Regions from separate parts of the Aliiglaciecola sp. NS0011-25 genome, predicted to be linked through region 1. Evidence: predicted binding sites of a transcription regulator. Region 1 holds the regulator's gene; the other holds the start of a gene.
The links. Region 1 encodes FNR, which switches genes on or off when oxygen is low (the NO sensors DNR and NnrR bind a similar motif). Its sites were predicted from a motif close to TTGATCTAGATCAA; they were not measured.
Positions count from the first base shown of each region.

Region 2: the regulator FNR is predicted to act here: its motif matches at 1,732-1,745, upstream of ABWV72_RS15285 (YgaP family membrane protein).

Region 1 covers NZ_BAABWR010000019.1:14,738-18,164, reverse strand. Annotated here, with positions in the region: gene uspE (universal stress protein UspE) at 1-907, opposite strand, end outside; gene fnr (fumarate/nitrate reduction transcriptional regulator Fnr) at 1,022-1,759, opposite strand; gene ABWV72_RS15970 (sulfite exporter TauE/SafE family protein) at 1,785-2,450, opposite strand; gene ccoS (cbb3-type cytochrome oxidase assembly protein CcoS) at 2,447-2,632, opposite strand; gene ABWV72_RS15960 (heavy metal translocating P-type ATPase) at 2,655-3,427, opposite strand, start outside.
Region 2 covers NZ_BAABWR010000017.1:89,597-93,023, reverse strand. Annotated here, with positions in the region: gene ABWV72_RS15295 (MalY/PatB family protein) at 23-1,150, opposite strand; gene ABWV72_RS15290 (response regulator) at 1,203-1,571, opposite strand; gene ABWV72_RS15285 (YgaP family membrane protein) at 1,800-2,027, shown strand; gene ABWV72_RS15280 (DNA polymerase II) at 2,028-3,427, opposite strand, start outside.

The DNA.
Region 1 (3,427 bases):
CTTCTGGTTTAATTGCTAAAACGTCACAATTGAGTGAATCTATTGTATGTTCAGCCGTGTTACCGATAAGGGCGGCTGTAATACCGGTGCGACCTACAGTACCGATAACCACTAACTCTGCGTCGATAGCTTTTGCCACTGAAGGAATGACATCCTCAGGCAAACCTTCACTAAGATGCTGATTTTCTTGTGGGATATTGAATTCTTGAGCGTGCTCAAGCATACATTTGGCGTGGTGTTGTTTAACTGACTCTGTATAGCCAACCGGATCGAACTCTGGTATTTCGATGGCAATATTAACCGGTGTACCTGGGTAAGAATTAACCAAGTTTACATGTCCTTCCAGTAAATCAGCCATCAATCCAGCGGTTTTAGTGATTAACTTGTTTAAGCTATGATGTTCTTCATCTTCACTGCCCACATCTACCGCAGCTAAAATATTGCCATTAATAGGCCAATCATGTTCTTTGACAAGTAAAACTGGAACCGGTGATTTACGTAGGATATGCCAATCAGTAGGGGTGAATATCACTGACTTTAGGGTGTCATGCTCGTGGGTTCCTTTGACGATTAAATCATAGCTGTGATCAATCACTTCGAACAATACACTTTCATATGGCCGATTATGCCAGACCACTTTTATATCTACTGAAATAGATGAGTTAGCCGCTAGGGGTTCAACTATATTGGCAAGCCAATCGGTTTTGTCATCCACCACAGCTTGGCGCATCGTTTCTCTTTCATCCACGGTGAGCATAGTGGTCATTTCATAAGAGAAATCATATATGGACAGAAACGCAGTAATACTGGCGCCGGTCTTTTCTGCCAATAAAAGCGCTCTTTTAAACGCTTTTTGATCTTCTGTAGTTGGGTCTACAACAGCTAGTATTTTGTTAAATACGGACATAAATTAATTCCCTTCAAACGTTTACACTACGTATATTAAGTGTATGGCTACTTTAGCTAGTTTGCCAATTAACAGACTAATTGTTTTGACCTGAATCAATTTAAATTAAAAGACTTAACCGCAGGCTTGTTTATTTAAAACGTGTTCACCAAGTTTTTCTCTAAGTACCGCCAAATTGAGAATTTGTATAAATTTCCCATCAACTTTGATGATATTTTCTTTTTGAAAACGGGTGAGTAAACGACTCACGGTTTCAACAGTTAAACCAAGGTGATTACCAATTTCGTTTCGGGTCATGGTTAAATTAAATTCTAATTCAGAAAAACCGCGGGAGCGAAAACGATCTGATAGATTAATTAGGAAGTGGGCAAGACGTTCTTCTGCTGTGCGCTTGTTTAATAACATCATGAGACTGTGATCTTGGTTTATTTCTGTGCTCATAATTTTAAGCATTTCTTTGCGCAGTGTAGGAAGTTGTGCGCTCATAATATCTAACTTGTCGTAAGGTAACTCACAAACCATGGAGGTTTCCATCGCTTGATTATAACTTTGATATTTTTCAGAAAATAGTCCATCAAAGCCGACAATATCACCGGGAAAATGAAACCCTGTAATTTGTTGTTCGCCATCGGGAGAGGTTATGTAAGATTTAAATGAGCCCGTTCTTACTGCAAACAGCGACGTAAATTTTTGCCCAGGAATAGTTAATTGATCATTTTTATGCAAAGGGCGCTTGCGTTCTATGATTTCGTCCAAACTCTCCATTTCAGTCTGATTCAGAGCCACCGGTATACATAGGTGATTAAAACTGCAGTTTTGGCAGCGAATACTGAACTTGTTCGGATCTGACATTAGTTAATTCCAATTAATTCATTAGTTACCAATTATGAATCCCTTGGTAACATAAAATCAAGCCAAATAAGCATAATAAGACTGCAACGCTTCGTTTTACCACTGGTTGGGTCAACCATCCTCTTATTTGGCTGGCGCTGGCTCCCATTGCTAACATGATGGGCAAAGTGCCCAAGCCAAAGCAAAACATGGTGATAGCACCTTGTACCACACTGCCGGTGGAAACACTCCATGTTAACGTCGAATAAACCAATCCACAGGGCAACCAGCCCCAGATTAGGCCATAGGGTACAGCATAGATTGGGTGTTTAAAGGGAATGAAACGCTTTGATATGGGACTAATTTTACGCCAAAAAATAGCGCCAACTTTTTCTACTTTAACCAGTAGTTTTGACCACTGTCCCACATATAATCCAAGCAGAACCATAAATACTCCGCCAAAAAGGGTCAGTGCTTGAGGATTGATAAAGGATTTTGTGGTGACGATCTGACCCAACAGCCCAGCGATTGCGCCAGCGAAACTATAAGATAAAATGCGGCCTGAATTATAGGCAATTAAATACGGCCATTGTGACTTATTCTTTGGTAATGCAAAGGTAAATGAGGTCACAATTCCACCGCACATCCCAGCGCAATGCACACTTCCAGCAAGTCCGATTAATATTGCAGAAAACCAGCTTAAGTCGTTCATTTGTCGTTAGTTTTTGGCTTTTTTACTTGTACTTTTTTATCCACGTCATCATCGAATAGAATGTTGTATCCTTGACGCTCTAAATCTTCAAACTGATTGGATTTGACCGCCCAAAAAAAGATCCCTATGGCTAACAGTACTAGCACAATAGCGATGGGGATTAGCACATAAATGATACTCACTTTAATTTCCTATTAGCGCTGGTTAACGTAGTAAACGAATAGAGTTTGCGACCACAATAATTGAACTTAACGACATGCCAATTACGGCCATCCACGGGCTTAAATATCCGGCTACTGCTAGGGGAAGAATTAACGCGTTATAGCCAATGGCCCAAACCATGTTCTGTTTGATTTTGGTACGCACTTTAATCGCCATACTAACAGCAAACTTAACATTACTTAATTTTGAATTTAATAAAATGATATCGGCAGAACGTTTCGCCATGTCACTGGCGTCACCTACCGCAATTGATACATCAGCAGCGGCCAAAACTGGGGCGTCATTGATGCCATCACCAATCATCAAAACTTTGTGTCCTTTGGCTTGTAAGTTTTGAATGTATGTCAGTTTTTGTATTGGCGTTTGTCTAAAATAAACGTTTGGGATACCTAAAGAATCAGCGACCAAAGACGCGTTTATTTCTGAGTCACCACTTAACATCACCAATTGTTTGCTGCGTAAGTCATCGACGAGTTGTTTTGCGTCTTTTTTAACTACATCTTTTACGCTAAATGCAGCAATTAACTGATTGCCCAATTGCAGATAAACTCGAGAGTCATCCTCAGTGGGTCGTAAACCATCACTGTTATCAAGAATACTTATGTTACCTATCTTAACGACTTGAGATTGGTAGGTTCCTTGTAAACCTTTTCCCGCCACAGTAACTACTTGGGAAACTGCGCAGGGGGTCTGAGATTGAAACGCGTGAGATATCGGATGTTTTGAATAGAGTTCTAATCCAGCAGCTAAATTAT
Region 2 (3,427 bases), on a different contig from region 1:
TTTTACGCCCCAGCCGGAGAAATTAAGATTTTAGTCGATTAAATGCTTCTTCAAGCATGCTTTTTGGACAACCGAAGTTAATTCTAACAAATTGTTTATTGCCAAAATCAACGCCTGGTGAGGGTCCTACTCCCTTACTTTCAAAATAAGATTGTGGGTTGTCTAAGCCTAACCCACTGGCATCTATCCAAGCCAAAAAGGTCGCTTCCACTTTTAACAATCTAAGCCCTTCAATTTGCTCTACCTGTTGCTCGACATAGGCTAAATTTGCGCGCAAATAATCGAGTAATTCAGAATGCCATTGGTCGCATAAAGTAAATGCAGCTTCGGTTGCTACCAGTCCCATAACATTTGCCCAAGGGATAAACCCTTGCATACCCGCTACAAATTCAGCGCGTAATTTACTATCAGGAATAATCGCAAACGATGTGCCTAAACCTGCAACATTAAAGGTTTTACTCGCGGCCATCAGCGTAATTGAGTTGTGCTCTAATCCAGCGAAGTTCCCAGCAGGAAAATGCTTTTTCGATTCATCTAGGACTAAATCACAATGAATTTCATCTGAACACAACTTGACGTCATATTTATTGCAAATTTGCGCAATTTTAGTGAGTTCAGCTTCACTCAATACCGAGCCAACAGGATTCATAGGGTTACATATGATAAACAACTTGCACTTAGGATCACTCGCCTGTTCTTCTAATTGCGCAAAATCCAGAGTCCATCGACCGTCAATCTCAACGCTATCGATTTCAATTCTGTTTAGTCCACTAATTCCCGGAGCAGCTCTTAAAGGTGGGTAATTAGGTGTTTGAATCATCACCGAATCCCCCGCCTCACAATAAGCTTTGCACGCTACGTTGAAAGCAGGCACAACACCTGGTGTCCAGACAATCCACTGAGGATCAATTTGCCAATCGTGTTGCTCTTTTAACCAACGCACAACAGCGTCATTTGCCGGCGTATACTGTGCTGGCAAAGTATACCCAAACAAGCCGTGCTCCACACGTTGCGCAAGAGCTGTTTGTATCGCTTTAGGGCTCGCAAATTCAGTATCTGCAACCCACATAGGTAAGATATCTGTCCCTTTGTATTTTTCCCATTTGAATGCGTGAGTAGCGGACCTGTCGATGACATCATCAAACTGCATGATTGTTCCTTTAACAATGTTAATTAGTAAAGCGGATAGTGTAAGAATCTATTTATTTTAGCAATTTCGCTACTCTATCGGTTAAGTCATGATTTTTAAATGGTTTAGCAATAAATTCTGAGGCGCCGGCTTTTTTAGCAGACATAACAAGATCTCTGGTTGCTGTTCCTGTCACCATTAAAAATGGTAAGTCCTGACGTTTCGAACGAACCGTTTTCAACAACGCAATACCATCGTGTTCCGGCATTTGCCAATCACAGATAACTAAATCAATTTTATTCATGTCATTTTTATCTATATAACGCACAGCATCAACGGCACTGTTTATGGTAATAACCTCACCTTCAACAAACTCTTCTAAAATCAGCTGTATTAATTCCAAGGTAATTTGATCATCGTCAATTACAAGTATTCTGTGCATCAATCCAACCTATTCTCATAAAACATATGTCCGCTAATATACTCTGTATGCGCCAATTTTTATATTGTAAAAAAGTCTAACACCGAAACTTTCGTTATCTGTACGACGCTAATGATTCGTCAGCTTCACAAAGCAAATAACTCACAAAGGTGTTGTTAAGTTGATTCAGATCAACATCAATTTATGCCATAAGCCTAAGATAAGTACATCGGATTAGGAGATAGAAAAATGAAACAAAATGTTGGCATATTAGATACAGCAATTCGTTCAATTTTAGCACTTGCATTTTTGGCAATGGCGGTTGAAGGTTTATACGGTACCACAATAAGCATTGTATTAGGTGTAATTGGCGCAGCATTATTTTATACCAGCAGTTTTGGATTTTGCTTACTGTATAAATTACTTGGAATTGATACATACCCTGACTTCAGAGATGACTCTTATCATCCAGAATGATCAAAACAGGCCCAGTTGATCGCTAGTGATGTCTTCAAAGGAGACATTTATGAAAGGTAAAATACCTTCTGCGATGGGCCTAATTTGTTTATCAATGTAATGTTCATAGTCTAAGGCTGAATGAATGTAATCTACAGGCTGAGGACCATCTAAGGTAATCACATAACTTATCCAGCCTTTGTTTTGATAACGAAGTGGTTTGTTGAGCTGTTTGTTTTGCTCATCGGCAATACGGGCAGCTTTTACGTGAGGTGGCACATTTTTCGTGTATTGGACCAAAGGTTGGCGTAGTCGTTTTCGATATACTAGTTGTTCGTCACACTCCCCTGACCTTATTTTTCTTATCACATTAAGCAAGTAAGCACTTACATCCTGATTAGCAAACACCATTCTATACAAGGTTGGTTGAAATTCTTTAGCGAGTTTGGTCCAATCAGAACGAACCGTTTCCAAACCTTTAAATATGAGTTCAGGTTGTTTACCTGAAGCATACTTCAAACCTGCATAGCGCTTTTTGCTGCCCGTTTCAGCGCCCCGAATGGTCGGCATCAAAAAGGTTGAAAATAAGGTTTCAAACTCTATTTCTAGGTGACATGTCAAATCGAGTTGCTGTTGAATTTTTTGTTGCCACATTTGGTTAATCTCTCGCTCAAGAGTCTTTCCTATATCCAACGCTTGTTCTACTCCCTTAGTATTTTCTAGCCAAACGAAAGTAGAGTCAGTATCTCCATAAATGACTTTGTAACCTTTTTCTTCAATCCATGCAGCGGTGGTTTGCATAATTTCATGGCCGCGCATAGTGATTGAACTTGCTAAGCGGGTGTCATAAAAGGGACAGCCACCAGACCCCAGAACACCATAAAACGAATTCATTATGATTTTAATTGCTTGCGAGCGAGCCGTATCCTGTTGACGCTTTGCCTCATCTCTTTGTCGCCACAAGCTGGTAATAATATCGGGAAGAAAGTGTTTATCCCTCGAAAATAAACCGCCACGAAAGCCCGGAATAGCGTTTTCCGGCTCAAGTAACCCCTCCACTAAACCTAGTGGGTCGATTTTGAAAGTGCGGATGATAGAAGGGTAAAGACTCTTGAAATCGAGTACCAATACGTTTTTGTATAAGCCAGGAAATGAGTCCATTACATATCCGCCAGGACTTGCTAACCCGCCATTTGCGGGTCGATTGGGCGATACATACCCAGAACGATGGAGTTTAGGCAGATAGAGATTAATAAAGGCAGCTACAGAACCACCAATTTTATCCAGTTCCAGCCCAGTTAATTGGCTTCGTAACAGTAAATAACTAATTAAGTTGGTATGCTCAAAGATTCTTTCCACTAACACACAATCTTGCAGATTATATTTAGCTAATTTTAGTTTGTTATGATTAAAATCATGGG